DNA from 3 places in the Vibrio sp. R10-SF1-ISO8 genome. Region 3 is predicted to be linked to each of the others. Evidence: predicted binding sites of a transcription regulator. Region 3 holds the regulator's gene; each other region holds the start of a gene.

Region 1 (10,566 bases), on a different contig from region 3:
TGCCTTGTCACGCGCTTTAATAAACGCTTCATCATGCAGATGGTGCTCTAACTGCTCAACGGTCTGCTTGTGTTGATCCGTTAAGTTAGTAATTTCCAACTCACCTTTCGCGCCACCGCTTTTACCACCAACGGCTTTAGCAAGCACTAAAATCGCTACAATCGCGACCACAACAGTCACAATCTTGGCTAAAAACAGCCCATAGTCCAACAAAAATTCCAATGTGAGCATCCTCTATTGTGCGAATTAGTGTATTGTAACCACCATCTTACGGAATCATAAAGTAAATCATTACAATAAGGATACACATCGTGGAATATGCTGTTTCTTCAGATGCCTTGAAAGGTAAAGTCATACTGGTGACTGGCGCAGGTGCTGGCATTGGTAAGCAAGCTGCTCTCTCTTATGCTGAGCACGGTGCAACAGTGATTTTACTTGGTCGTACAGTGAAAAAACTGGAACAGACTTACGACGAAATTGAAGCGGCGGGATACCCTCAGCCAGCAATCATCCCACTCGATATGAAAGGCGCGACTAAGCAAAACTACCTTGATATGGTTGATACTATTGAAGGTCAATGTGGTCGCTTAGATGGCGTTTTACACAACGCAAGCCTACTTGGTGTGATTAGCCCATTCGACCAAATCGGTGAAGACACTTATGACGATATTATGCAGGTCAACGTCAAGGCTCAATTCTTGATGACTCAAGCATTGCTGCCTCTACTGCATAAATCAGAAGACGCGCGTATTGTCTTTACTTCATCAACGGTTGGTCACAGTGGTCGTGCCTTCTGGGGCACTTATGCTATGTCGAAATTTGCCACTGAAGGTATGATGCAGATCCTTGCTGATGAGCTTAGCGATACCACGATCCGCGTCAATGCGATCAACCCTGGTGCGACTCGTACAGGCATGCGTGCTAAAGCCTACCCTGCTGAAGATGCAGACTTGCTCAAAACACCACAGGATATTATGCCTCTCTACCTTTACCTGATGGCACCAGAAGGTAAAGCAGTCAATGGCGAATGTATTGATGCTCAGCCTAAAAAATAGATCCTAAAGTCTAGGCTACAAACCCCAATAAAATTCAACGCCTTGTGTTTTTATATATAAACACAAGGCGTTTTTTTATCCATTCGATCATTCATCCCCTTGCCGATAATTAATAATAATTTATACTGTATGTATATACAGGTATTTTGTTATGTATGAATTAATCGAACATCTTAAGCAAAAACAATGGCTTTGGTCGGGTTCTCAAACACCTGACAGCGGAGACTACTACTCAACTGGGCATGATCTTTTGGATCAAAAGCTTGAAGGCGGCTTTCCTAAGCATGGGGTTGTCGAGCTGCAAGGTGCCTCCAGTATTGGTGAATTACGCCTACTTTTTCCGCACCTAAAAAACACCAGCCAAGAGAGGTTATCTGTCTTCATTCAACCTCCTGGTTACCTGTGTGCTGAACAGATTAATAATGAAGGTCTAGATAACAATAAAGTCCTACTCATCTACCCACAAAATGATAAAGAGGCACTTTGGGCTGCCGAACAATGTTTACGCAGTGGTGCATGCAGCAATGTATTGCTTTGGCATCCCGAATTAGAAGTTCATCAAGCAAGACGCCTACAGGTTGCCAGTGAACATGGAAACTGCTTGCACTTTATCTTTAGAACGGCCAAAAAAAGTCTGTTTTCACTGCCTGTCAGTTTAAGTATGACACTCCTTCCACACGCGTTGGGAGTAGAAATCACCATCACCAAGCGTAAAGGTGGTTGGCCTCAAGGTAGCTTTGTGATTGATATGAGTGCAGCTTGGCCAAGCCTGACGTTACAACCTAAACCGCCTGTAATTATCCCTTTCCCAATTCGTCAGCAAGGGTAGTTATGCAAAGCTGGATCTACCTACACTTTCCAACTCTACAACTTGATGCACTTTTCTCAGAGCAGGCCCCCTTGCCACTAGCGATAGTTGAATCTAAGCGCTTTAAGATCGTCCAATGTAATGAAATCGCCCTTCAACAAGGGATACAAACGGGCATGGGTTTAGGCAGTGCGAGTGCGATGTGTCACCAGCTTCAAGTTCACCCTTATGATGAAAAGGTTGAGCAGCAAACTCTGCTTGATATTGCCCAGTGGCTATATATGGTCACCTCAGATATTTGTCTGTTACCACCGCAAGGCGTGTTACTCAAAGCCACCAATATGTTGTCACTCTACGGTGGGCTAGAACCCTATTGGCAGCGCGTTTCACAGCATTTAACGCAACTTCAGCTTAACTACTCTTATTCGAGCGGCTTCTCTCCTTTCTCGGCTATCGCCTTAGGGAAAGCCAATGCTGCCCTACTGACTCCAGAGAAAGAGCAACTCATCAAGATCATCAAACCTTTTCCTCTTAGTGCAACCGAGCTTGGTAGCAAGACGGTGGAAAAGCTCCAACGGGTTGGCATCACGACACTCAGCGATTTGCTCGACATCCCAATCAAAGAACTCGCTCGCCGCTTTGATATTGATTTGGTCAACTATGTTGGCAAATTGATGGGACAGTTTAAGCACCCTATTGATTTCTACCACCCACCAGAGCACTTCGAAAACTATCAAGAATTGCTCTTTGATATTGAAAACATTCAGTGGCTAGAAAAACCGCTCGCTAAACTACTCACCAAGCTAGAATGGTTTCTGACACTACGTAACCAAGTTGGCTATGAGTTAGAGCTGATCTTACATCAAAGAGACAAAGACGATGCGTCGGTGACATTTTACTCTGCCAGTGGCGATTACCTTGCCACTCGTTGGATGACGCTCTGCCAACTCACAATGGAATCATTAAAGCTCGATGCTCCCGTACAGGGGCTGACGCTGCGTTTGATTCGCAGTGGAGAGCTTGAGTCCACCAGCGCAGATCTATTTAAAGGCTTTCAAGGCGAGCAAACTGAGTTAGAGCTAATTGGCTTACTACAGGCAAAATTGGGCAAAGATAAGGTGCGTAAAGTGGCGCATAGTCACGACCCTCGTCCAGAAAAAGCCACCTTTCTCTGTGACCCTACCCTGCCTATTCCAACCAAGGCAGCAAGCCAAAGACTGCGACCGAATATTGTTTTGCCTACGCCAGAACCTTTACAAGAGAAAGTCTCCATCATGCAAGGCCCTGAACGTTTCGTGACAGGCTGGTGGGACGGTGATGATATGACCCGCGATTACTTTGTCGCTCGTAGTGATCAAGGGCGCTGGTTATGGGTATTTCGTAATCAAGACAAGCACTGGTTCGTCCATGGATTGTTTTGTTAGTCCGGAGCGAATGTGATGTCTTACGCTGAGCTTTTTTGTCAAAGTAACTTCTCTTTTCTCACTGGCGCCTCACACGCTGAAGAGCTGATCTTGCAAGCAGATTTTCTGCGTTATCACTCCTTAGCGATCACAGATGAATGCTCAGTTGCAGGTGTGGTACGTGCTTACACAGCAAGTAAGAAGCATCAGCTTAACATTGAGCTTATTGTCGGCAGTATGTTCTGGCTTAACCAAGAGTGTCAGGTCGTGTTGTTGTGCCCAAACCGAGAGGCTTACGCTGAGCTCTGCCGTATCATCACCAATGCGAGAAGGCGTTCCGAGAAAGGCAGCTATCAACTTTCTGAATGGGATTTAATGTCAGCCAAACGCTGCCTCATCCTCTGGTTACCCAGTCATACATCCAGTGACCATAAATGGGGAAACTGGCTTGCTCAGCATCATCAACACCGACTGTGGCTAGGTATTCAGCGCCACCTCAAATCTGATGATAAACAATACCTTGAACACTGCGAGCAGCTCGCTCAAGAGATACAACTACCGATTAGCGCCTGCGGTGGCGTGCTCATGCATACTGCAACCCGTTTGCCTCTACAGCATACGCTGACCGCTATTCAGTCCGGGTGTAGCGTTAATGAATTAGGCGAACAGCGACTAACCAATACAGAGAGAAGCCTGCGTAGTCAGGAAAAACTCGCCAAGCTATTTAAACCTGAATGGCTGCAAGAGAGCGTAAAAATCGCCGAGCGCTGCGAATTTAGCTTAGGTGATCTGCAATACGAATACCCTAACGAGCTGGTTCCCGATGGCTATACTCCAATGAGCTACCTCACCGCTTTGGTCGAATATGGCAAGAAACTACGCTTTCCTGAAGGTGTTCCAAGCGATATTCAGGCAACAATAGACAAAGAACTTAAGCTGATTGATGAGCTTAACTACCCGTTTTATTTTCTCACCATCCACGACATTGTGATGTTCGCTAAACGTCACCGAATTCTCTACCAAGGGCGCGGTTCTGCTGCCAACTCCGTGGTGTGCTATTGCCTTGAAATCACCTCTGTAGACCCTAGACAGATTTCGGTGCTATTCGAGCGATTTATCAGTGCCGAACGCGATGAGCCACCCGATATTGATGTCGATTTCGAGCATGAACGCCGTGAAGAAGTCATCCAGTACATTTACCAAAAGTATGGTCGAGAGCGTGCGGCTCTAGCCGCAACCGTGATCTCTTATCGCTTCAAAAGCGCGGTGCGTGATGTAGGCAAAGCGCTAGGCATTGAAGAGAGTCAGCTCGATTACTTTATTAAAAATGTTAATCGCCGTGACCGAGCACTCGGTTGGCAAGCTCAAATCGTCGAGCTCGGGCTACAGCCTGACTCTCTCAAAGGCGAGCAGTTCATCAACCTAGTCAACGAAATTCTTGGCTTTCCTCGTCATCTTTCACAGCATGTCGGCGGTTTTATCATTGCTGCTGGGCCCTTGTATGAACTGGTTCCAGTCGAGAATGCGTCAATGCCCGATCGCACCGTCATTCAATGGGATAAGGACGATCTCGAATCGCTCAAGCTGCTTAAAGTCGATGTACTGGCTTTAGGCATGCTCACTGCGATTCGTAAGTGCTTTGATTTAGTGCAGCGTCTGCATAACCAAACACTAACGATTGCTGAGATTACTCGCCGCCAAGATGACGAGCAGGTGTATAAGATGATCCAACGTGCAGACACGGTCGGCGTATTTCAAATAGAGTCACGAGCGCAGATGAGCATGCTACCACGCTTAAAACCCGCCACTTACTATGACTTAGTGATTCAAATCGCCATTGTCCGCCCAGGCCCGATTCAGGGGGATATGGTGCACCCATTTCTGAAGCGGAGAAATGGAGAAGAAGCGGTCGATTACCCTTCCGAAGAGGTTCGTGCCGTGCTAGAGCGCACCCTTGGCGTACCTATTTTCCAAGAACAAGTGATCAAGATAGCCATGGTTGCTGCCGGTTTTAGTGGCGGTGAAGCGGATCAACTGCGCCGAGCGATGGCAGCTTGGAAAAAGAGTGGCGACCTAGTCAAATTCAAAACCAAGCTGGTAGAAGGTATGCTCAGCCGTGGCTATCAACTGGAGTTTGCTGAACGCATCTTTGACCAAATCTTAGGCTTTGGTGAATATGGCTTTCCAGAAAGTCATTCCGCTTCCTTTGCCGTGCTCGCTTATTGCTCCGCATGGCTCAAACACTATTACCCTGAAGCTTTTTACACTTCACTGCTCAATAGCCTACCGATGGGTTTTTATAGCGCCTCACAGCTTGTACAGGATGCGCGGCGACATAAGGTCATCGTGTTACCTGTTTGCGTTAATGCTTCCATGTACGACCACCAAGTTGTCCATCATCAAGATAAACTGGCTATCCGGTTGGGTTTAAGACAAGTGAAAGGACTCAGTCAGCAGAGCGCACAGCAATTATTGCACGCCAGAGACAAGGGCCAATTTACCCATTCAGGACAGATCAAACATATCGGCTTATCCAAGCGAGATGTCGAATTGCTCGCTTCAGCTAATGCCATGCATATGCTCAGCCATAACCGTTATCAGACTCGCTGGGCAATGATGGATTCGCTTTCGGATTTACCTCTGTTTCAAAACATCGAAGAGCCTGAAAGCCAAATCATTGCCACCCCCTCAGAGAGCCAAACATTACTTGAAGATTATGCAGCCACTGGATTGTCACTCGCTAAACATCCTATCGCCTTACTCGATGACGCCGGTGAGCTGGGGCGATTTACACGGATGAAAGATTTGGTGCAAAAAGATCACCAATCTTTGGTCACTGTGACGGGGGTGGTAACAGGGAAACAGGCGCCGGGAACCGCCGCTGGCGTGACATTTTTCACGCTAGAAGATGATACTGGCAACATCAACGTTGTGGTGTGGAAAGCGACAGCTCGGGCGCAAAAGGAAGCCTATCTAACTGCCAAGATCTTACAGGTAAAAGGAATATTGGAAAAAGAAGGCGAGGTTCATCATGTGATAGCAGGAAGGTTGATTGATATGACAGATAAATTGCAGGGGCTTAGAAGTAAATCACGCGACTTTCACTAAAGCCATGTAAGCAAAAAAGGGAGCACAGGCTCCCTTTTGAATTAACGCTGACAAGTTACAACTCGTCTTCAGCTTCCATACTTCTTTTCTTGTATTCCCTGTACAGTAACATGCATAAGGTCATAACAACCTTAGACGTAAACCATATCATGAATAGAAACAACCTTAAGATTCTGATGAACAGTTGTATTTAATCGTTCTAGTCATTTCGCACTGCAAAATAACTTGGTTACTATAGCAGCAATGCAATAAATAAGCATCAGCAATAAGTGTTAACAAGTATTATCAGGATAATATATCTCTTAATCGATCCTGAGCGACTTCTACAAGCAAGTCTGGCTGGAATTTCGAGATAAAGCGATCACAGCCTACCTTCTCTACCATCGCCTCATTAAAGCTGCCACTCAGTGACGTATTGAGCGTAATGTAGAGATCTTTCATTCTTGGGTCTGAGCGCACTTCATGAGTCAGCTTATAACCATCCATTTCTGGCATTTCGGCATCGGTGATCATGAGCAGCAATTCTTCAACCACATTCTTCCCTTCATCACTCCAAGACTTAAGCAAATTCAGCGCTTCAAGACCATCTCGGCATTCAATGATATTCAGCCCTAACTGTGAAAGCGTGCCCTTAACCTGAGAACGCGCCGTTGAAGAATCATCAACGATAAGGACATTACGCCCCACCATCTCATTGACTAAGTTGTTGTCTAAAACGCCTTCAGAAATTGAAATATCGTAATCAATAATCTGTGCGAGTACTTTCTCTACATCAATAATCTCAACAATTTCAGAGCCTTTGCCGTCTTTAATTTGCGTAATTGCAGTGAGATAGTTCGCTCTTCCTGCTGTTTTCGGCGGCGGCTGGATCTCTGTCCATGCAGTATTGATGATGTTTCGAACCTGACCCACAAGAAAGCCTTGAACAGTACGGTTGTACTCAGTGATGATGAGGTTCTCTTCTTGGTTATCAAGGCGAGATGGAGGGAAACCAATTGCTGCACGTAAATCAATCACAGGAACAGAAACACCACGCAGAGAAGCAACACCGGTAATATGGTGGTGAGAGCCTGGCATTTTAGTCAGTGGTGGAACTTTAATGACCTCACGCACTTTAAACACGTTGATGGCGAAGACCTGTCGGCTATTCAAACTAAACAGCAACAGCTCCAACCGGTTTTCACCGACAAGATTAGTTCGCTGATCGACGGTATTTAATACTCCAGACATACTGCTTCCCAACAAATGTGTATATAACAAAAATAGTCTATAGCAAGACTAAGATAAAAATAAACCCATATATCATTCAAGATTATATGGGTTTACTAGAAAGATAAAGGAGAGCAACAGCTCAGAAAACACTATCCTTCTATTACTTTCATCAATAGCAGGCCGTCATACAAGGCTTGCTTAATCAATGCAGCGCCAGGCATAGTAGCTTGCTTGTAGAAACGCGACTCCACCAGCTCTAAGTCTTGATGGTAAACGGGTAAACATTGCTCTTCGATGCAAGTTTGAATCGCAGGATAAAGCACCTCTTTGGCCTGATTAATCGCGCCGCCGATCAACACTTTCTCAGGGTTAAAAAGATTAATCACAATCGCGATCGCCGATCCTAAGTAACCACCGAGTTTTTCAATCACATTGACCGCTAAAGGATCGCCATTTTCAGCAGCTTCACAGATATCTTCCACCGAAATTTCTTCAATGTCAGACAATGATGAGGCTTCCCCCTGAGCGATTCGTTCAGCAACTTCATTGCGAATCGCTTGCGAACTTGCCACCGTCTCCAAACAGCCACGATTACCGCAGTGACACTGCTTACCATTAGGATCGATCTGGATATGTCCGAGTTCGCCAATATTACCATGGCGACCTTGCAGAACACGTCCATCAAGAATGATACCCGCCCCTAAACCATGGTGTATTGAGATGAGAACCGAGTTTTCGTTCTCTTGAGAATGCCCAAATAGACGCTCTGCTAGTGCCCATGCGCGCGTGTCGTTAGCAATAAAGACCGGAAGCCCGGTCGCTTTATAAATCTCAGGGCCAAGTGGTAAGTTTTCGACATTGTAGTGAGGCATTTGCAGCACAACCCCACTTTCCGAATTGACCAAGCCAGGGAGCGTGATTGCAATACTGGTCACACGGTCAAGCTGCTCAGAGTAAGTTTGGAAAAACTCATCGATTTCATGCAATAGGCGGGCTAACACATCGTCTTGGTCGACTTCATGGATATCGATTTTGGTATCAATCAGGACATCACCACCAAGTTCGTGCAGTGCAATCGTCAGATATCCGCGCCCCAGACGCATCGACAAAAACTGCCAACCTTCGTTATTCACTTGTAAACCGACAGCAGGACGGCCACGACTGGTCGCTTCCTGAACCGTCGTTTCATGAATAAGGTGTGCCTCAATCAGCTCTCGGGTAATTTTAGTAATACTTGCAGGCGCAAGCTCACTCTGCTTCGAGAGATCGATACGAGAAATTGGGCCTTTTTGATCAATGAGTTTATATACACGGCCAGCATTGACCTGCTTGATATGATCAATATGGCCAGGTTGAGCCATGTACATGGAGTGCTCCGAATATCAACAACATGGTAATTTTTTTACTTTGCGAAGTAATTGTGAAGAGCTTTGATAGATTGCCGTGACAAGTGTCACGTATAAACATGTTTGTTTGTGTACCTAATCAAATAGCGAAGGATTTATCACAAATCCATTCCTATTTTTTTGCATAAATAAATATGTCTTCCATCACCTTTTCAAAGTCGTACACAAGATTGTCATCTGAATTATCAGCACAGATGCTAGGCCTGTATATACTTAATACTAATACATTTAGGAATGGAAACTGAATCATAATACCAATCGGGATAAATAGCTGATCAGATAATTGCGCAGGAAAAATCGCTTAGAGCAAGGCATAGATTGCAGATAGCTAGTTGCTCTACCTACAAAATCTATAACACCGCTATGAGTGATTTTAACCAGCAAGAATCACCAGATATTTGTTCTGGTTGGTATAAATGCCGCATACAATTCATCTTGCGGCAACATCAATCAAGGAGCTCCGAATGACCTCAATCCAAAGAAGAACAAAAATTGTCTCTACTCTTGGACCTTCTACCGATAAACCTGGTGTACTTGAAGCAATTCTAGAAGCTGGCGTCAACGTGGTGAGAATGAATTTCTCTCACGGAACCGCAGATGATCATAGAGAGCGCGCTACTCGAGTTCGTAACATCGCCGCAAAATTGGGCACTCATGTCGCCATTCTTGGCGATCTGCAAGGCCCCAAAATCCGCGTCTCTACTTTCAAAGAGGGCAAGGTTCAACTCAGCATCGGTGATATTTTCACCCTAGATAATAAACTCGAAGCGGGTCAAGGTGATAAAGATGCTGTCGGGCTTGACTATAAAGAGCTACCGAACGATGTATCTGCAGGTGATATTTTATTACTTGATGATGGCCGTGTTCAGCTACAAGTCATGGGCGTTAACGAGTCGCAAGTAAGAACTAAGGTGATTATTGGTGGGCCTTTGTCGAATAACAAAGGCATCAATAAAAAAGGTGGTGGCTTGTCCGCGGAAGCCCTGACCGAAAAAGATAAAAATGACATTAAACTCGCGGCTGAAATCAAAGTTGACTATTTGGCCGTCTCTTTCCCACGAAATGGCGAAGACATGAAATACGCGCGAAGGCTCGCGACAGACGCAGGGCTACAAACGCGCTTAGTGGCGAAAGTAGAACGCGCAGAGACCGTAGAAAGCCAAGAGAACATTGACGACATTATTCTTGCCTCAGACTCCGTGATGGTTGCGCGCGGCGACTTGGGGGTAGAAATTGGTGACCCAGAACTTATCGGGGTGCAGAAACAGCTGATTCGCCGCGCACGCGCCCTCAATCGAACTGTCATTACCGCAACACAGATGATGGAGTCGATGATGGAAAACCCTATGCCGACTCGTGCAGAGGTTATGGATGTAGCCAACGCGGTATTAGACGGCACTGATGCAGTGATGCTCTCTGGTGAAACGGCAGCGGGTAAATACCCATTAGAAACAGTGCGCTCTATGGCTGAAGTCTGCTTAGGTGCAGAAAAGATGTCGGCGGTTAACCGCTCTGGTTATCGTATGGACTCCGTGTTTGAAACAGGCGAAGAGACCATTGCCATGTCAACCATG
Region 2 (10,566 bases), on a different contig from region 3:
TGCCGATCAAAAGGCGACAGCAAAGTATCTGATTAGCGCGGCATGCGTTGCGGCTGCAGGCTTAGCATTTGTATATGTATCATTGTTTTACCTAGGAGCAACCAGTGCTGCTGTGGCTTCAGGTGCTGACAATGGTGGCGCGATTCTTAGCCTGTACGTTCAGTCTCTATTCGGTCCATATGGTCAAATTGTGCTGTCTGTGATTGTACTGCTTGCATGTTTGACAACGGCTATCGGTATTATCTCTGCTTGTTCTGATTATTTCAGCTCTATCACGCCAGTTTCTTACAAAGCTTGGGTGGTGATCATTGGTGTTGCTTGTGCAACTGTAGCAAATGTTGGTTTATCACAGCTGATTTCTCTGTCTGTGCCTGTGTTATTTGCTCTATACCCAGTGGCGATTGCGCTAGTTGCGTTAACGTTTGTACGCAACAAACTACCAAACCCACAAACTGCTTACCGTGTGGTTATCTTAGTATCCTTATTGTTTGCACTAATTGATGCGGCAAAAGTTGCAGGTGTCGACGTATCTGCACTGAGCATGCTGCCACTATTTGATGTTGGTATGGGGTGGCTGCTACCAACGGCGGTTGCTATTGTTTGTATGTTCTTTGTTGGTAAATCAGAGCCACAAACATTAGCGGAAGAAGCTGCATAATAAAGCAACTTTTTTGAATCAAAGATCCCCTGTCACGCAAGGCGTGTCAGGGGATTTTTTCTATACAAGCATTTTTATTCGGCAGTAAAAAATTCCTGTATCTTCGTCACATTTTTCAGTAGAATTCTCCGGTTAAATTCTACTCATAAATGTTGAGCAAACATGTTTGAAATCAATCCAATTAAAAACCGCCTAAAGGACGTGTCTGAGCGCACAAATGTCCTGAGGGGGTACCTTTGACTATGACGCCAAGCAAGAGCGTCTAGAAGAAGTCAACGCAGAACTAGAACAACCAGATGTATGGAACGAGCCAGAGCGTGCACAAGCACTAGGCAAAGAACGTTCTTCACTTGAAGCGGTTGTTGAAACGATTGATCAACTTGAGCAAGGTGTTGAAGATGTTGAAGGTCTTTTAGAGCTTGCTGTTGAAGAAGAAGATCAAGAAACCTTCGATGAAGTTGAACCAGAATTGGCTGAGCTTGAAGCTAAACTAGAAAAGCTCGAGTTTCGTCGTATGTTCTCTGGTGATCACGATGCTTCAGACTGTTACATCGATTTACAGTCAGGCTCTGGTGGTACAGAAGCGCAAGACTGGACTTCAATGATGCTACGCATGTACTTGCGCTGGGCTGAAGCGAAAGGCTTCAAGACCGAAGTTATCGAAGTATCAGAAGGTGAGGTTGCGGGTCTGAAAGGTGCAACGGTTAAGATTTCTGGCGAGTACGCTTATGGCTGGTTGCGCACAGAGACTGGTGTTCACCGTCTTGTTCGTAAATCACCATTCGATTCAAGTGGCCGCCGTCATACATCGTTTGCTTCTGCGTTTATTTACCCAGAGATTGATGACAACATTCAGATCGACATTAACCCTTCTGATCTACGTATCGACGTATACCGCGCTTCTGGTGCGGGTGGTCAGCACGTTAACACCACGGAATCAGCGGTTCGTATTACTCACGTTCCTACTAACACTGTGGTTCAATGTCAGAACGATCGCTCTCAACATAAGAACAAAGACCAAGCGATGAAGCAGCTTCGTGCCAAGCTTTTTGAACTAGAGATTCAAAAGCAGAACGCAGAGAAGCAAGCTAACGAAGATGCGAAATCTGACATCGGTTGGGGTAGCCAAATCCGCTCTTACGTACTGGATGACTCGCGCATCAAAGATCTACGTACTGGCGTTGAAAACCGCAACACTCAAGCGGTTCTAGATGGCGACCTAGACAAATTTATTGAAGCTAGCCTGAAATCAGGTCTGTAAGCTTTTCACCGAAAAAACTATCGTTACTAACGAAAACAGGATACATCGAAAATGACTGATGCTGTTCAAAACGAGAACGTACAAGAAGAGAACAAGTTAATTGCTGAGCGCCGCGCTAAACTGGATCATATCCGTAAGAGCTGCAAAGCAAACGGCCACCCAAATGACTTCCGTCGTGAGCACCTAGCTGGCGATCTTCAAGCGGAATTCGGTGAAAAGACGAAGGAAGAGCTAGAAGAGCTTAACCATGTTGTAGCAATCGCTGGTCGTGTTATGGCGAAACGTGGTCCATTCCTAGCGATTCAAGAAACATCTGGCCGTATCCAAGCATACGCTGCAAAAGATGTTCAAAAAGAGCTGAAAGAGAAATACCAAGGCCTAGATATCGGTGACATCATTGGTGTTAAAGGTGCACTTCACAAATCAGGTAAAGGCGACCTTTACGTGAACATGGAGTCTTACGAGCTGCTAACTAAAGCACTTCGTCCGTTGCCAGAGAAGTTCCACGGCTTAACTGACCAAGAGATGCGTTACCGTCAGCGTTACGTTGACCTAATCGTGAACGAAGATTCTCGCAACGCATTTATCGTGCGTTCTAAGCTAGTATCTTCAATCCGTAACTTCATGAGCTCAAAAGGCTACCTAGAAGTTGAAACGCCAATGATGCACGTGATCCCTGGTGGTGCGACTGCACGTCCATTCATCACGCACCACAACGCATTAGACATCGACATGTACCTACGTGTTGCACCTGAGCTTTACCTTAAGCGTCTAGTGGTGGGTGGTTTTGATCGTGTATTCGAGATCAACCGTAACTTCCGTAACGAAGGTCTGTCGCCACGTCATAACCCAGAATTCACAATGATGGAGTTCTACCAAGCGTACTCTGACTACAAAGATCTAATGGATCTAACTGAAGAGATGCTAAGCACAGCGGCTATGGACGTTCTTGGTTCGACTTCTATGCCTTACGGTGACGAAACAGTAGAGTTTGGTGGTAAGTACGCGCGTATGAGCATGTTCGATGCGATCAAGCACTACAACCCTGAGCACGCTGAGATTCAAGCACTTACAGAAGCTGACCTACAAGACCGTGAGAAGATGGTAGCAATCGCGAAATCTGTACACGTTGAAGTAGAAACGTTCTGGACATGTGGTCAGCTTCTTGAAGAGATCTTTGGTGAAACGGCTGAGCCTCAGCTAATTCAACCAACGTTTATCACTGGCTACCCAGCGGATATCTCTCCTCTAGCTCGTCGTAGCGATGACAACCCGTTCTTCACAGACCGTTTTGAGTTCTTTATCGGTGGCCGTGAAGTCGCGAACGGCTTCTCTGAGCTTAACGATGCACAAGACCAAGACGAGCGTTTCAAAGCGCAAGTTAACGCGAAAGACGCTGGTGATGATGAAGCAATGTACTACGATGCAGACTACATCACTGCACTAGAACACGGCCTACCACCAACAGCGGGTCAAGGTATCGGTATCGATCGTCTAGCAATGCTATTTACGAACACGCACACAATCCGTGACGTGATCTTGTTCCCGGCAATGCGTCCTCAAGCATAAGCTATAGACAGCTTTTGATAGTTAAAAGTCACCTTCGGGTGACTTTTTGCGTTTAATTAGCCTACAACGAAAGTTGGTTTTTATTTGGACTATTGGTCGAACCAGTAGCTCTGTTAGCAGTAAACTAAGCAATTGAGTTATTTAGAAAAGAATTTTTTTTACGAGTAGCTTCTCACAACGCATGGAAAAAGTACGATTCCCTCGCTAGTCTTATATTTGAGACAGATTATCTCTGCAAGTCTCTATAATGTAACCACATATATTTTTATGTGTGTTTAAGCGCACAGCATTTACGTTATCAATAAGAAGGAACTCGCTTCATGGGTAGTCAATTCCGGATGGATTCCGTTCCAGGTTCGTTGGTTGTAGTGGGAGGAACCTATGAACCATGGCTGTCAGTTTTAGAGCAAGTAGGTTGGAGATGTACTCAGTGTGGTGACTTACGCAAGGCCGATACATTGTTTACTGAAACGGGCCCTTGTATCGGTATTGTTGATCTTAGCCATGATGAGTTCAGTCTCAATGGTATTGCTAACTTGGTGAGTAAACACAAACAAGTACGTTGGTTAGCCTTTATTCGTGAGTCTCAATTAAGTTCGGATACTATTTGCCAATTTATCGTTAACTTCTGTATCGACTTTTTTACCGCCCCGATTCCAGATGCTCAGTTACTCAGCACCATTGGCCACCAACTAGGTATGCTGAAACTTGAGAAAAAAGTTTGGCCACATTATGGCAATCAAAGTGACATGGGGCTAATCGGTGACTCTATCCCTGTTAAGCGTCTACGTGATCAGATTAAGCGCATTGGCCCTACTGATGTCAGTATCCTAATTTATGGAGAAAACGGTACCGGCAAAGAAACGGTTGCGCGTGCCGTTCATCGTACTTCTGCGCGAGCAAACAAGGAGTTTATCTCAGTTAACTGTCGTGCGATGTCAGAGCGTCGGATAGAGAGTGATTTATTCGGGATTAACCGTGATGATATGAGTGAGCCGTCAATTCTAGAGAGAGCAGATGGCGGTACGATATTACTCAACGATATTCTTACATTACCTCGCTCACAGCAGTTTAATTTACTGCGTTTCCTCCAAGAGGGGATGGTTGATACTCCATCAGGCCGTAAAGAAGTGGATGTGCGTGTTTTAGCGGCGAACTCTGCTGATATTGAAAAGGCGTTGATTGATGGCGATTTCAATGAAGAGCTCTATCACTATATCAATGTGCTGCGTATTAATGTTCCGAGTTTAAAAGAGCGAGCAGGGGATATTTCAATCCTTGCACGTCACTTCTTGCAGGAATATTCGAAAGAGTACAATGCTCAAGCTCGCAGTTTTACTGAAGAGGCCGCTCGTGCAATGACTCGCTATCATTGGCCAGGTAATGTCCGCGAACTGATGAACCAGATCAAACGTATCGTGCTTATGTCAGATACCGTGATGCTTGACGAACCACACCTAGACCTACCTAAGCGCAGTGATAGCCGCCGCAGCTTAAAGAGTATCCGTGAGCGTAGTGAAAGAGATGCCTTGTTGTTGGTGCTAGAGTCTCATTCAGGTCAAGTTTCCATGGCAGCAAAAGAGCTAGGTGTATCGCGTGCAACTATGTATCGATTGTTAAACAAGCATAACCTTATCTCAGACATACCTGCCTAATTGATTGTTTTGTAAATAAAAGCCGCACTTGTGAAAGTGCGGCTTTACTTATATAAGCGATATGATCTATTGCACATACAATATTCCTTGGCTGAATATCTTATAATCAAAAGCTCAAAATGATTATTTCTAGGTTAAAAAATTGTTTTGAACATTTATGCAGTAAGGTGGTTGAAATATCACCTGATATGAATAGAATTTAACCATGAGCTAAGGCTCAAACCCATCAAAATATTTGGATTAATACATTAGCTAGGAGGCGCACAATGAAACATTTCACTGTTCAATCATTTATCTGTGCGTCTGTCGATCAAACCATTCCCGCAATGGATGCTATTACACGCAATACGTTTGTAGCCGATCGAAAACTAGATAAAACCATGTAATTAATCCGTAACCTTTTTTTTAATTGGCTGCGGAAAAGCAGCGAATTAAAACACTCATTGATCTAATGATTCGTTAATCTTTTCCCAGCTTCAAACTCAACTGGAGAAAACTCATGAGTCATTCTGTATACCTAAAACTTGCCACTCTTTTGGTCAAAGCGGATCTACGCCGAGAAGAACGTGATTGGAAACGTAAACTACGCCGCAGCACTTTCGACATCCCATGGAATAACGAACGTTTGCTGCGAGATATCGGTCTGGAACAAGATGGTCGTCCAATAGGATTTACTGAACCAGATAGTGTCAAAGCCGAACGTCGTATCCGTCATCTTCGTCGTGTTCTTAGTGCGCGAATACCAACGTAATCTCAGGGGCAGGCGCTTCACCTGCCCCGCTATTTCTGTAACGACAGATTATGGACAAGGGTTGGAGTAAGTCGTACCAATCTCTTGAATTCCTTGAAGCAACTCATCTGTTAATACGACATCTAAACTATCAATATTTGATTTAAGCTGTTCCAAGTTTGTCGCGCCAATGATGTTGGATGCGACAAACGGCCTTTGGTTAACAAATGCCAACGCCATTTGCGCGGGGTCTAAACCATGTTGCCTTGCGAGATCGACGTAAGCTTGTGTCGCTTGTTCTCCTTGAGGAGTAAAGTAACGAACAAAGCGTTCGAATAGAGAGCATCGAGCCCTTTCAGGACGTGCTCCATTTAGATATTTACCACTTAGGCAGCCAAACGCGAGTGGGGAATATGCGAGTAGCTGAACACCTTCATAGTGGCTTATTTCAGACAAACCCACTTCAAAACTTCGATTGAGTAAGTTGTAAGGGTTTTGAATCGAGACAATTCTTGGTAGCTCGTGCTTTTCCGCTAAACGAAGCAGAGTCATCACCCCCCAAGGCGTTTCATTGGAAACTCCGATATAGCGAACTTTCCCTGCTTTAATTAGCTCAGCGAGCGCTTCGAGCGTTTCAATTAATGTCACCTCTTCCTGAGCATCAGGGTAAGGGTAGTTTAGTTGACCGAAGCAGTTGGTTTGCCTTTGTGGCCAATGCAGTTGGTAAAGATCAACATAATCGGTTTGTAACCGCTTCAGGCTATCATCAATAGCAAGATGGATATTTTTCCGATCTAGACTCATGTTTTCGCGGATATAAGGGACGTTTCTTGGACCCGCAACCTTCGTGGCTAAAACGACCTTTTCACGCTTACCTGATTTAGCAAGCCAGTTTCCAATGTACTGCTCGGTTAATCCCTGAGTATTCGCTTTTGGCGGCACAGGGTACATTTCTGCGGTATCAATAAAGTTCACACCACGCTCAAGTGCGTAATCAAGCTGGCTAAAAGCTTCTTGCTCAGTATTTTGTTCACCAAACGTCATGGTGCCAAGACAGATCTTACTCACTTCCAAAGTGGAATGGGGTAACTTGTTGTATTGCATCGATCTTCCTTGTCGTTACGGGGATGTGATCCCACTATAGGGGATTTGAGTATGAATAGAAAAGAGTGAGTGATAACAAATTCGCAAATTTTGCAAAGTTGGCTAATACTGATTATTGGAGGTGAACTATGCAAAAAAGTCAGTTAGATAAGTGGATTCATGGTCATCATAAAGACAGCTATCAACCGCCAAAGGTGTTTGTTATTGGTTGTTCAGACCTATCCCAATATCTATTAGCCGTCGAGTACAAGCACAAAATAGAGCCAATCAAGATCGACGATGAGCCAGTGCATTTCGACTCGCTAGAGCTAGTGAAAGAGGAATTAACGAGACTAGGTGTGGAACGAGCATACCTACGATTGCATAACGCCTACGATGAATGTGGTGCCAGTGATGGACCTCTCTATCACGATTTGGAGTTATCTCTTACCACGCACTAAACATAGTGGTTTTCAAGAATACGCGCTGTGAATTGAGTTCTTAGATAGAATCCTCTTGGCAGCGTTTTTATTGGTTTGCCGCTTGCTCCATAGGCTTCGGTCAGGACGCGGCTGTTCGCTGCTTTGGGGCGTAGCTGTAAAACCTCGCCATGACGAGCGTTAATTTGCTCCACTCGGCCTAGTACGATGAGTTCCATCAGCTCTTCCCAATCGGCTCTAAGTTGTTGCTCTTCTTCTATGCTCGGGGACCAGATCAAAGGTGAACCTACACAACGCTGCGCTAATGGGATCTCCCTTTCGCCTTCCACTGGAATCCACAATACTCTCGAAAGCTTGTTGCGAACATGGCTTGTTTCCCAGGTCAGGCCATGAACGCCAATAAGCGGCGCGACACAAACAAAAGTCGTTTCCAATGGCTTGCCTGAGTATCCAATCGGAATGGTTTTTAGCTCGATACCCAACTTCTCAAAATCTTGAGTAGGTTTACTACCTGCTGTTGCGCCAAGGTGCCATTCTAATAGTTGGCCGACCCAGCCTTTATCACGGCGAAGATCCGGCGGAACTTCTATGTCGGCTTCCTCTGCCAGATCGGCAAAGCTAACACCTGCGATGCTTTTTGCTCGCTCAAGCAGTTCTTGTTCTGTAGTCGGTTCTGGCTTCATTGGTTTTGCAACAGAGTTGAAAGTTGGCTCATTGTAACCCAGCGGAAGAAAATTACGACTGTAGAGAGAATGATCGTCATGAGTGAAAGATCATCAATTAAAAGGTTATCCACAGCTTGATTGGAGAAACTTGCAAATTGGTACTGATATGTATGAATAAACAGGGGTTTGGCGATGAAAAAACACTTGAAATTTTAGGCGTATAGGTAGAGTTGGCTTAACTGGTGTGGATAAAATCATCTATGGTTGATCTTTGACCGATCTGTATTGAGAGGAAGAAACGATGATATGGAACAAGCATATATAAAACTATTTCCAAATAAGTGTTTGTTTTTATTGATTGTAGTTTGGTTTGGTTTGATCGTTTTTGGCTGGCAAACTACGCCTTGCTTACCTATTGATCACTTTCTCATTGATTCTTCACATAGTTATACACAGAAAAGGTGAATAAATGTGGTCTATGTCTCACTGTGGTGTGAGTAACCTTTGTTTTGGTTAAAAGTTATTCATTGGTGGGTGGGAAAGCAATATTTTCTGCCCTAGTCACATTAGTAAGTTTGCTCCTACTGGGGATATGTGGAAAAATCACTGTAATTAAAGATTTTATTAGAGGTTGGCCAGTGATAGATGGCGATGGTTACCGCTTAAACGTGGGAATTGTAATCTGTAACAGCCATGGTCAGGTCTTCTGGGCTAAACGATACGGACAACACTCTTGGCAATTTCCTCAAGGTGGAATTGATGAAGGTGAGACCCCTGAGCAGGCAATGTATAGGGAGTTGTATGAAGAGGTTGGTCTTACAAAGAACGATGTAAAGATCGTCGCGACAAGTCGTCATTGGTTAAGGTACAAGCTACCAAAACGTCTTGTTCGTTGGGATTCAAAACCTGTTTGTATCGGACAGAAACAGAAATGGTTTCTGCTGCGACTCGATTGTGATGAATCACGAATTGATATGTTGCGTGGCAGTTCCCCTGAATTTGATGGTTGGCGTTGGGTAAGCTATTGGTATCCAGTCAGACAAGTGGTTTCTTTTAAACGCGATGTATATCGTCGTGCGATGAAAGAGTTTGCATCAATGGCAATGCCATTTAAACAGCGTAAAGTAAAAGGCAAACGTAAGCACCGAAGAGGATAGACATGCTTTCTCAACTAAGGGAAATAGTTGAACAAGTATCTAAGGTAGAAGAAGTTCATCAAGCCTTAGATATTTTAGTTAAACAAACGTGCAGTGCGATGAGTACTGAATGTTGCACCGTCTATCTTGCTAATGAAGAAATGCAGCGTCTTGAGTTAATGGCGACTCAGGGCCTGCGTTTTAAAGGCGATAAAATTCATATCCGATTTAGCGAGGGCTTAGTTGGCCTTGTTAAACGCAGTGCTGAGCCGCTTAACTTAGCGGAAGCCTCCAAACACCCCAATTTTAAATACTTCTCCGAACTGGGAGAGGAGGTTTATCAAAGCTTCCTCGGAACCCCAATTATTTACCGTAAACAAGTGCTTGGCGTACTCGTCGTTCAGCAGAAGACCCCGCGTCAGTTTGATGAGATGGAAGAGTCGTTTCTGGTCACTCTTGCCGCGCAGCTCGCCGTAATCATCGCTCATGCGCAAACTCAAGGTCATTGGCGATTAGAGAAAAAACAGCAAGCAATCCGTGGTGTTCCTGCCTCTTCTGGGGTTGCGATTGGGGAGTTTTGGTGGGACGACACCCAACCTGAACTGAGTAATGTTTATCCTGCCTCGACATTAGATATTGATCGCGAGCAGGAGTGGCTGTTACTGGCGATAGAGGAAGCGTTGAATGACTTTCGACGCATGCGTAAAAAGCTCGATAGCGAGATAAACAAAGACGCTTTAGCGATATTCGATCTTTTTACCCACTTACTTAACGATCCTATGCTGCGCAAAGACCTTAAAGCGCAAATCCAAAAAGGGGATCGTGCTGACTGGGCGCTGCGCCAAGTGGTTGAGTCATACTCCAACCGCTTTGCTCGTATGTCTGATGTTTACTTGCGAGAGCGAGCACAAGACATTCGTGAGCTAGGCCAACGGTTACTGTTCTTTTTGCACAATACTGACCAAGAAAAGCAGCCCTTTGATAAACCTGTAATCTTAGTCGTGCGTGAACTCACCGCGACCTTATTGGCATCGATCCCCAAAGAGAAACTGCTAGCGGTTATTTCTTTAGAAGGGGCAGCTAACTCGCATGCGGCGATTTTGTCGCGCGCATTAGGTATCCCCGCGGTCATGGGTGTCACGTTAAACCCTAAAATACTGAATGGTAAGAAAGGCGTTGTTGATGGCTATAGCGGTAAAATACTCGTTTCACCCAATCGACAACTGCTACGTGAATATCGTGCCCTTGCCAACGAAGAGCGCGAGTTGGCTAATATGGTTAATCAGCGCATCGAAGAGCCTGCATTTACCAAAGATGGTCAACGTATCGAAGTGATGTTGAATGCTGGGTTAAGTGCCGATACCAATAT
Region 3 (10,566 bases):
GAGTTCTTCCGCAAATACGGTCAAGAAGGCGTCGGTCAAATCCGCCGTTACCTGCATACGTTCGATGAAGCGGTTCCATACAACCAAATGCCAGGCACCTTTACGCCTTGGCAAGATCTGCCAGAAAACTCCGACGTCCTGTTTTATGAAGGTCTACATGGCGGTGTTGTCGATGGCGAGGTTAACGTATCACAGCATGTTGATTTTCTGATTGGCATGGTGCCTATCGTGAACCTTGAATGGATTCAGAAATTCGTTCGAGATACCCGTGATCGTGGTCACTCACGTGAAGCGGTGATGGACTCTATCGTCCGTTCAATGGATGACTACCTGAACTACATTACCCCGCAGTTTTCTCGTACTCATATTAACTTTCAACGTGTCCCTACCGTCGACACATCTAACCCGCTTAACGCCAAAGGCATTCCGAGTTTAGATGAGAGTTTTGTTGTTATCCGATTACGAGGCATTAAAAACGTAGATTACCCATATCTACTGGCAATGATTGATGGGGCATTTATGTCGCGTCATAACACGATTGTTGTCCCTGGCGGTAAGATGAGTTTTGCCATGGAGCTAATCGTTAAACCGATACTTCAACAGCTCATCGAAACGGGCAAAATTGGTTAATACCCACAGCTAGAACACGATTACTTTTCATACCGTGATCATGTGCACAGTTTTGCGTACTAAAACCCCAGTTGTACCCGATTAAAATCAAGAAATCGTTTTCGAAAAAGGATACTATTTCTTACCGAAACACAAGTTGGCTTGCAGCATTTGTAAAGTGCTCTTATCCTAGTAGGTCTTGATTAAGGCTTAGCTAAAATATGGAAAGCGGCAAGCGTACCCTGCAGAGGAAGTGAGATATTATGGTTCTAGGTAAACCTCAAACCGACCCAACATTAGAGTGGTTTCTTTCACATTGTCATATTCATAAGTACCCTTCAAAAAGCACGCTAATTCATGCGGGCGAGAAAGCTGAAACTTTGTACTACATCGTAAAAGGTTCAGTAGCGGTTCTTATTAAAGACGAAGAAGGTAAGGAAATGATCCTTTCTTACCTAAACCAAGGTGACTTTATCGGTGAACTTGGTCTATTCGAAGAAGACCAAGAGCGTACAGCATGGGTTCGTGCTAAATCTCCTTGTGAAGTTGCGGAAATCTCATTTAAGAAATTCCGTCAGCTTATCCAAGTGAACCCAGACATCCTAATGCGCTTATCTGCGCAAATGGCAAGCCGCCTACAAGTGACTAGCCAAAAAGTAGGTGACCTAGCATTCCTAGACGTAACTGGCCGTATTGCTCAAACGCTACTAAACCTAGCGAAGCAACCAGATGCGATGACTCACCCTGATGGCATGCAGATTAAGATCACTCGTCAAGAAATCGGTCAAATCGTTGGCTGTTCTCGTGAGACAGTAGGTCGTATCTTGAAGATGCTAGAAGAGCAGAACCTAATTTCTGCACACGGTAAAACTATCGTGGTTTACGGTACTCGTTAATTTCGATTAACCGCTAAAATTTTAAAAGCCACCAATGGAGACATTGGTGGCTTTTTTATCGAGAATCGAGAATCGAGAATCGAGAATCGAGAATCGAGAATCGAGAATCGAGAATCGAGAATCGAGAATCGAGAATCGAGAATCGAGAATCGAGAATCGAGAATCGAGAATCGAGAATCGAGAATCGAGAATCGAGAATCGAGAATCGAGAATCGAGAAAATTATGACTGATTAAGGACTCGTTCTGTCAACACCTTGTAGACATAAGGCTCTATCGCCTCACTACTAGCTCCCACCTCTCGAAGGACGAAGTCCGATCTCGACTCTCGCAGGGCGAAGCCCGAATCTCGCATCTACTCTCTACCCGTTCGTACTCTCGAAGATCTTGTCAGCAGAAGCTGCGACAAATCCTGGATAAAGTTCACCGTTGCTCATTGGGTAGCGCTTAGCAAACTCGTAGAAACCGCCAGGGATAATCTCTGTACCTTCAGTGAAGGTTACCGCGACTTTATCCGCCATCGTTGAAGATTGCTCTAGCAGCACATCAGGAGAGCCCTTCACTTCGCCACCAAACTCATTGATGGTAAAGCCGGAATCGCGTAGGTGGTCATTGACACCTTTTACTTCTTCAAACGCGTTGAGCTGATTGACGCTAACCGTAAAGTGGTTAGCGCCGTAACCATGCGCTGCTAACCAAGAAGCGTACTCACTTTCTTTCGCTAACGTCTGAAAGTCAGCAAAGCTGATGTCCCACAAACGACCGCCATACAAGAACTCATGACCTTTTAGCTTACTGGTGTCCAATTGCTCGACAAGCTTAGCGACAATAGCTTGTAGCTCGGCAGAACACTCTTCAACCTTCAATTCACTGATGAACACTTTTGGCTGTTTCGGGTCTGGGTGCTCATAATGTTTGGCAACAAGCTTCTTGCTTTCAAACACATAGTCACCGCATGGCTTGTAGCCTACGTCTAAGAATGGTTGTGCAAGGGTCGCAATGCCCAGGGGTTCTACATTGAAAGTGCGCAGAGCAATGTGGTCATTGATCAGCGCTTCGTCTTCTTGCAGAAGTTGGTGGACTTGTTCAGCAGAGGGACATAAGCGTTGAATATAGTCATTCCATAACTGTTGGAATAAAACATCTGGCGTCATAACGCCTCCTTGTAGGGGTGGTTTACGTAAATGGAGAATGAGTAGTTATCTGTTTAATTATAAAAAAGGCCATCCAACCAAATGTGTCCAGAAAGTTTGATCAGATAGCCTTCAGCCTGTGACGTTTCAAATGCCTCCCGGCTCGGGGAGGCGAGAAGGGAATTCCCTAAAATTTATGGTTTTTTATAGTTCAACACCTGGGCTTAGCGTTGCAGGAAGAAGTGTTTCTCCTCCTTCCATCGAAGCCATAGGGTAAGCACAGTAATCTGCTGCGTAGTAAGCACTTGGGCGTAAGTTGCCTGACGCGCCCGGACCACCAAATGGCGCATCACCGCTTGCACCAGTTAACTGGCGATTGCGGTTTACGATACCAGCACGAATATGGTCAACAAAGTATTCCCACTCACCGTCGTCAGTAGACACTAAACCTGCGGATAGACCAAAGCGAGTGTCGTTGGCTAACTCAACCGCTTTCTCTAGACCTTGGTAACGCACCACTTGTAGTAGTGGGCCGAAGTACTCTTCATCTGGTAGCTCAGCAATCGCGGTAACATCAATAATGCCTGGTGTTACAAATGCAGCTTCTCCGGCTTTAGCTTCAATTAAGCTCTCGCCACCTAGCTTTTGTAGATTTGCTTGAGCAGCAAGAATAAAGTCAGCAGCCGCTTTAGAGATCTGAGGGCCCATAAATGGTGCTGGCTCAGCAAATGGCTGATCGACACGAATCTTATTTGTTGCTTCCACTAGCTTGTTGACCAGTAAGTCACCTTTATCACCAACTGGAACATACAAACGGCGTGCACAAGTACAACGTTGACCCGCACTGATAAACGCAGATTGAATGATGGTGTAGACGGTCGCGTCCAACTCTCCGTAATTTTCAGAGATCACCATTGGGTTATTACCACCCATTTCTAGCGCGAGCATCTTACCCGGTTGACCAGCAAACTGCTTATGCAGGATATGACCTGTATTCGCGCTACCTGTGAACAGCACGCCATCTAAGCCTTTAGAATCAGCCAGTGCAATACCGGTTTCTTTAGCACCTTGTACTAGGTTGATCACACCTTTCGGCAGACCAACTTGATCCCACAATTTCATGGCAAACTCACCGGTTAGCGGCGTTTGCTCTGACGGCTTAAATACCACGGTATTACCTGCCAGTAGCGCAGGTACGATATGACCGTTTGGTAGGTGCCCTGGGAAGTTATATGGGCCAAAAACCGCCATAACACCTAATGGGCGATGACGAAGGACGATTTGGTTCCCAGCAGCTTCACGCTGAGCTTCACCAGTACGGTCATGGTAAGCTCGAATTGAAATCGCAATCTTACCTGCCATTGCCGCCGCTTCAGTACGAGTTTCCCAAATTGGCTTACCGGTTTCTTTAGCGATGATTTCTGCGATTTGTTCGCTGTTCTCTTTTACCTTTTCAGCAAAAGCAAGAACGATCGCTTCACGCTCAGCAAAGCCTAATTTTTTCCAGCCAACGAATGCACTGCGTGCCGCTGATACCGCTTGCTCTACTTGCTGCGGTGTTGCGCTTTCGCCTTGCCAGATAACTTCGTTGTTGTATGGGCTTTGTGAGTTCATCGACTCACCTTGACCTGCAACCCATTCGCCAGCAATCCAATGTGTCATAGCTTGTTCCTTCACATTTTCCTTAATACAAAGCTCTATTGAGCCAACATGCGAACGAATTCGCCTTCGTTAACTTTGAGGGCATTCGCCACTTCAGGAGACAAAATCACTGACTCTGAAGCCTGATCGTAAGCCGCTTTCGCCGCAGTTGCGCGGAAGTCTTCAAACGACGTGTTTGAGATCAAGTAGTCTTGAGAACTGTTGTGTTCCGCGATAGTGACTTTTGCTCTAAATGAGTGACGAACTGACTCGATATTGCGTACATCACACTCAACCGTTGGGCCGCCATCAAAGATGTCGACATAGTTACGACAAGTGAAGCCTTCTTTTTCCAACAGGCGTAACGCTGGCTTGGTGTTTTCATGCACTTGACCAATCACTTCTTGAGCCTCTTTGCTCAATAGGTTGATGTAGATTGGCAGCTTAGGCATCAGGTCAGCAATAAAGCCTTTCTTGCCGATACCAGTGAGGTAATCAGCCATAGTGAAATCAATCGAGAAGAAGTGCTCTTGTAGCCACTGCCAGAATGGTGAGTTGCCTTCTTCATCCGATACACCGCGCATCTCAGCAAAGACCGTTTTAGAGAATCTTTCAGGATGCTCCGCCATCATTAGAAAACGACACTTCGACATCAAGCGGCCATTCAAGCCCTGACGGAAAGAAGGTCTTAAGAACAGAGTGCAAATTTCACTGCAACCAGTGTAGTTGTTACCGAACGTCAGTAGCTTAACCACGTTATTCACACCCAGTTTTGGCGATGAGTGAACGACGGTACTGATATGGTAAGAGTAAAAAGGTACATCCCAACCAATAGATGCTTCAATCCCGGTACAACCAGCGACTTCGCCAGTCTCATTATCAAAGCCAACCATGAGATAGCCTTCATCACCCGGCTCGTTTACGTCCGGCTTAGTAAAGCTATATTCTGAATGAGTAATACGATTGGTTAACAATTCTTCGTTAACCGGTAGAGATGTAAATCCGTGACCCGATTCCACTGCGCATGTGTGCAGCGCATCGTAATCCGACATTGCGATAGGGCGAACAACCAGCATCAAAACTCCCTCCTGATGTAGTGAGCGCTAGGACTCATTGGTTATCGTTTTTTACTTTCACTTTTGTCATTCCCTACAGTGAGGAACGAACGTGATAGGGAATCTCTCAACACGATGCAAGAGATCCCCAACTCGGTCGTGCCTCCCTCTTGAGGATGACACTGTTTATATCGATATGAGTACTAGACTAGGTATTTCTTATTTAACTAGCGTCGCTAGAGCTTTATCTAGTCGCGCAAGTCCTTCGTTAATTTCTTCCGTGCTGATTACTAGTGATGGTGTGAAACGAACCACGTTTGCACCTGCCACTAGAACCATCAGACCTTCTTTACCTGCAGCGACTAACACATCACGTGCGCGGCCTTGCCACTCATCGTTAAGAGCCGCACCTAAAAGAAGGCCTTTGCCGCGAACTTCCGCGAACATGTTGTACTTATCATTAAGTTTAGCTAGGCCTTCGCGGAACAGGGCTTCACGCTCTGCAACGCCAGCCAATGTTTCTGGTGCACTTACAACATCAACCACGGCTTCAGCAACCGCACACGCTAGTGGGTTACCACCGTAAGTCGAACCATGAGTACCCACTTTCAGGTGCTTAGATAGCTCAGTAGTAGTTAGCATTGCGCCAATAGGGAAACCGCCACCTAGAGACTTAGCTGTGCTTAGAATATCTGGAGTCACACCCAGACCTTGATATGCGTAGAATTGACCAGTACGACCGTTACCTGTCTGTACTTCATCAAAAATCAGTAGGGCATTATGCTTGTCACATAGCTCACGAACTGTCTGAACAAATTCGTCAGTTGGAGAAATGATGCCGCCTTCGCCCTGAAGTGGTTCCATCATGATGGCACAAGTGCGATCTGAGATATGCTCACGAAGTGCTTCAACGTCATTGTATGGCAAGTGAGTGACATCACCTGGCTTAGGGCCAAAACCATCAGAGTAAGCCGCTTGGCCACCAACAGTTACAGTAAAGAAAGTACGGCCATGGAAGCCTTGTTTAAATGCGATGATTTCAGATTTTTCTGGGCCAAACTTATCAGCTGCATAACGACGCGCCAGTTTCAAAGCCGCTTCGTTTGCCTCTGCACCTGAGTTAGCAAAGAACACTTTCTCCGCAAAGCTGACTTCAGTAAGCTTTTTAGCGAGACGAAGCGCAGGCTCGTTAGTCATTACGTTACTTAAATGCCAAAGCTTTTGACCTTGTTCAGTTAACGCATTCACCATTGCAGGGTGACAATGACCTAGACAGCTCACGGCGATACCACCAGCAAAGTCGATGTATTCCTTACCTTGCTGATCCCAAACGCGAGCACCCTCGCCTTTTACTGGAATCATTTCCATTGGGTTATAACAAGGTACCATTACCTCATCAAACAAACCGCGTTCTACGTTATTTTCTACAGTCATTGCACATTCCCTCTTGATACCGCATGCATAGCGAATATGGTGTCCTTACTTCTATTCAATGAAATAAGATATTGTTTTGCTATTAAGCAATCACGGCATTGTATTTACATTTAATTAACCATTTCAATAGTGATTTATTCTTTTTAGTGCCCACTGCGGAGTCTGATAGTCACTACCTATGCGTATTTATGCATCACGCCTCTACTTTTATGAAGCAATATATTCTTATGGCTACGATAAGCTATGGTTAATCATAGTCCGGATAAGGGCTCTAGCGTAGACGCGACAAACTCTGCGCATACTTTTTCACAAAATATCCGCATGGTGAATTATGAAGGAAATGTTAAAAATAGTGATCTAAGTCAGGCTTTAACCAGACAAAAGACGGTCAAAGAGAGCGTTTTAAAGTGGCTGGCGAGCCAAAAAGTTAGCGAGGATCTGGTGGCCTTGCTCTGTTTTAATCGACTCAGGATGGAACTGTACCGCATCAATCGGCAAGGTTTTGTGCTGGTACCCCATGATCTCATCCATCGAGCCATCTTCAAGCTCTGTCCAAGCGGTAAGCTCAAAGCAATCAGGCAAAGAGTCATTCTTAACCACAAGCGAGTGGTAACGCGTTACCGTCAGCGGATTATTAAGTGTAGAGAACACACTGCGATCATTGTGACGAATTGGGGACGTTTTGCCATGCATTACCTGCCGAGCACGTACCACTTCTCCGCCAAACACCTGCGCAATCGCCTGATGGCCTAAGCAAACACCAAGAATCGGCAGCTTTCCCGCAAAATGCTCAATCGCACTTAACGAAATACCCGCTTCATTGGGCGTACAAGGCCCCGGAGAGATAACCAAATGGGTAGGATTCAACACCTCTATCTCTTCAAGCGTGATTTCATCATTACGCACTACCTTAACCTCTGCGCCCAGCTCACAAAAATACTGGTACAGGTTGTAGGTAAAAGAGTCGTAATTATCGATGATTAACAGCATTATTCGAAGACTAGCGTTGATAAATTTCTTGGTTAGGGGCGGTATTGTGCAATACAGAGCAAGAAAGGCAAGCGTTATCAGAAAGATAATTTCATCTTCAACTGTCAAAAAACAATTGATAGAACACGCAAATAATTAATAATTTTATATACATAAAACACATTTGTAATATCATGCGGATGCTCGTTATGGGCTAGGTCTATTCACACAATTAGAGATACCAATGAAAACAAAAACTATTCTAGCTGGCGCTCTATCTGCGTTACTATTAACTGCTTGTCAAAGTACATCCGAGAACACACTAACTCCAACTGCAAGCAAAGAAGTCATTGAAGAAGCGCGAAATGCCCTTTCTGCGCACGAAGAAATAACAGTTGATGGTGAAGGCTTTATCTCCTTAGTACAGACTCTGCCAAATGGCATGATGTGGGACAGAACCGTTACTAAAAAAGTGGGCCGTGAATTCTCTTGTGACAGCCTGCGTTACTTTGTAGAAAAAGGTATGGTTGTCAGTGTTCACTTTAAAGGTCGCCGTGGTCGCTTTGAACAATACGATGAAAATCGCTGCCTAGAAGAAGATCAATACCTATAAAAAAACCGCCACTTAATGTGGCGGTTTTTTTAGTTGTAAACTGCTATTTTTTTAAACGTATATATGCAGCATTGTGGCAACCAGTTCCTTGATAGTTATAAACATCCACTTTTGCACCTGTTGAAAATGCTGTAAGTGCAGCTGCGTATGCACGTTTATGTGTTTCAGTGGATGTGGTCGCCGTACGCGGAAAAAGAATATCTTTCCCCTTACATGGTCCCTCTCCCCCTTCCTGCCAAATGACAAAAACATCCTGATTTGAGCTGGTATTTGAAACTGATGTTATTACTGCATTTTCCACAAGATAAACTTGAGCCTGCACCAAAAACGCAGGGCTAAAAAGTAGGGTGAACAACACTAAGCATTTTGTTTGTTTCATCATTTAACCTTGATACTGTCAACGTCTTCTCCATCACTCCAGCGAATACAAGTATTCATGCCAACGACAGAAACCTGCTTTCCTGAAGCCTGAGCACTGAGTAACATCGAGTACTGCAATCGACCTGAGTTCGAGTTTTCATCCCGAATCATCCAATAAGAATGTGTTGCGCAAGGTGGTTGGCCTGTAGCAGCTTCACCAGATAATCCAAAATACACCAATCCATCACTTGCTCGCACCTCAACCCAGCTGACCGTTCCAGTTTGTTGACCTGAAAAAGCCGCTGAAGATAACAATATAAAAAGAAGAAGAACTGTTCTCATAGAAAGCCCAACCTAATCGTTAACTATACCCACATACACAGGGCCTGGTGCTGAACCGTAATACGGCAGAGTCTGACAAGTGTATTGGTCACCAGAATAATAAGTAGCGATCTTCTTGCCCGTCGACTGAGCCGTCAGTAAAACACTCAGCATCCCCTTACAAGATTCAGGGTTAACTCCTTTCCAGTGATCTTTAACATTACACATCACCGTGTAGTCATTGCGGTATGTAGTGAAGACATTCACACTCCCATTGTGGTATTGCAAGACATTCTTAACCTCACCAGAACACTGAATATCAGCCATTGCGGCTGGACTAACCAACAACAAAGCCAGTAGTAGTTTTTTCATTTGCTTATCCTTAATTATTCAAATTCTACGTAGGCGTTTATAGCTCGCCTCGACAATATTCCACCCATACTTGGTCTGTGCCACAGCCTCTGGTTATCACAATGCGACAAAGCAGTTACTCACTATTCAATATAAACATCTTTGATTCTGTACCATCCGCCTTCACACCCCTCAATCACTATTTTGACGTTATCTTGAGTTGCTTTTGCTGAGAGCAATGCCGACTTAAAAATATTTGCTGAATTACCTAACCCTGCCCACCCATTACTATTAGGACATTGATCCGATTTCTTTGCGTTAGGAAAACCGTTTGTCAGGGTGACTGCTATGGCTCCATTCGGGTTTACAAAAACGCTTTTTATCTTTCCCGTATCAACCGAATAGTTAGCAAAACTTGATGATGAAAATAGTAAGAGTAGTAATATTAGTTTTTTCATTTTCATGTTCACCTATCGAGCGCGCTCTTGAACGATGTATTCCAACTGAAAGTGGTGACTGTCTGTACAAACACCACGCGCCTTAATTGGCCTGTTTGTCGCTTGAGAGGCCAAAATAACACTCAGCATTCCTTCTGATGCAGGTACTTGATGTTTTCTATAGAATATAAACGCTGCTTTAGGGCATCCAGGTGCTCCCCAGCCTTCTAACGATTTAAAATAATAGACACCGCCAGCGCCATCTATTTGAATATTGTCCACTAACCTAGCTTCCGTCCACTCAGCTGCCATTACAGGCTGACTAGCAATCAAGCCTATAAATAAAAAAAACTTCTTCATATATATTCCTATCTCTCTAGCCAATAATCAGTTTTGCTATTTAACAATACCCACATAAACAGGGCGCGGTGCTTGCCAATACGTTGGGATGGTGTCGCATGTATATTGATTACCGCTATAGTAAGCTTCAATCTTCTTACCAGTTGATTGCGCTGTTAAAAGTACGCTCAATACACCGCGACATGTTTCTGGGTTGGTGCCTTTATGATGTTGATCGATATTACACATCACCATATAACCTTTTCGATAAGAGGTTAAAACGTTCACGGAGCCATCTGTGTATTGAAGAACATTATGAACCTCACCTTGACAGGTAATATCTGCAAGAGTGGTACTGCTAAATAGTAAAGCGAATAATAAAAACAACTTTTTCATTTTAATTCTCAGTT

What was found. The regulator CRP, encoded in region 3, controls carbon source genes, mostly activating them, when cyclic AMP is high. The targets are predictions, from matches to a motif close to TGTGANNNNNNTCACA.
Region 1: the regulator CRP is predicted to act here: its motif matches at 9,029-9,044, upstream of mlc (sugar metabolism global transcriptional regulator Mlc).
Region 2: the regulator CRP is predicted to act here: its motif matches at 8,532-8,547, upstream of rppH (RNA pyrophosphohydrolase).

What each region holds. Positions count from the first base shown of each region.
Region 1 covers NZ_JCBDHL010000021.1:606,590-617,155, reverse strand. Annotated here, with positions in the region: gene sohB (protease SohB) at 1-222, opposite strand, end outside; gene AC6R00_RS20925 (YciK family oxidoreductase) at 312-1,055, shown strand; gene imuA (translesion DNA synthesis-associated protein ImuA) at 1,207-1,884, shown strand; gene AC6R00_RS20915 (Y-family DNA polymerase) at 1,887-3,287, shown strand; gene AC6R00_RS20910 (error-prone DNA polymerase) at 3,303-6,374, shown strand; gene AC6R00_RS20905 (chemotaxis protein CheV) at 6,660-7,604, opposite strand; gene mlc (sugar metabolism global transcriptional regulator Mlc) at 7,736-8,953, opposite strand; gene pyk (pyruvate kinase) at 9,457-10,566, shown strand, end outside.
Region 2 covers NZ_JCBDHL010000006.1:230,405-240,970, forward strand. Annotated here, with positions in the region: gene brnQ (branched-chain amino acid transport system II carrier protein) at 1-658, shown strand, start outside; one part of gene prfB (peptide chain release factor 2) at 821-895, shown strand; one part of gene prfB (peptide chain release factor 2) at 897-1,919, shown strand; gene lysS (lysine--tRNA ligase) at 1,971-3,488, shown strand; gene vpsR (cyclic-di-GMP-binding transcriptional regulator VpsR) at 3,809-5,143, shown strand; gene AC6R00_RS02955 (DUF1127 domain-containing protein) at 5,643-5,894, shown strand; gene AC6R00_RS02960 (NADP(H)-dependent aldo-keto reductase) at 5,943-6,977, opposite strand; gene AC6R00_RS02965 (DUF6482 family protein) at 7,106-7,417, shown strand; gene mutH (DNA mismatch repair endonuclease MutH) at 7,414-8,079, opposite strand; gene rppH (RNA pyrophosphohydrolase) at 8,700-9,218, shown strand; gene ptsP (phosphoenolpyruvate--protein phosphotransferase) at 9,221-10,566, shown strand, end outside.
Region 3 covers NZ_JCBDHL010000016.1:182,520-193,085, reverse strand. Annotated here, with positions in the region: gene AC6R00_RS12810 (phosphoribulokinase) at 1-630, shown strand, start outside; gene crp (cAMP-activated global transcriptional regulator CRP) at 873-1,505, shown strand; gene AC6R00_RS12800 (DUF1338 domain-containing protein) at 1,866-2,657, opposite strand; gene astD (succinylglutamate-semialdehyde dehydrogenase) at 2,841-4,298, opposite strand; gene astA (arginine N-succinyltransferase) at 4,334-5,353, opposite strand; gene AC6R00_RS12785 (aspartate aminotransferase family protein) at 5,552-6,766, opposite strand; gene AC6R00_RS12780 (aminodeoxychorismate/anthranilate synthase component II) at 7,169-7,756, opposite strand; gene AC6R00_RS12775 (hypothetical protein) at 7,980-8,348, shown strand; gene AC6R00_RS12770 (DUF5992 family protein) at 8,392-8,727, opposite strand; gene AC6R00_RS12765 (hypothetical protein) at 8,727-9,050, opposite strand; gene AC6R00_RS12760 (hypothetical protein) at 9,063-9,401, opposite strand; gene AC6R00_RS12755 (hypothetical protein) at 9,524-9,838, opposite strand; gene AC6R00_RS12750 (hypothetical protein) at 9,851-10,177, opposite strand; gene AC6R00_RS12745 (hypothetical protein) at 10,214-10,552, opposite strand.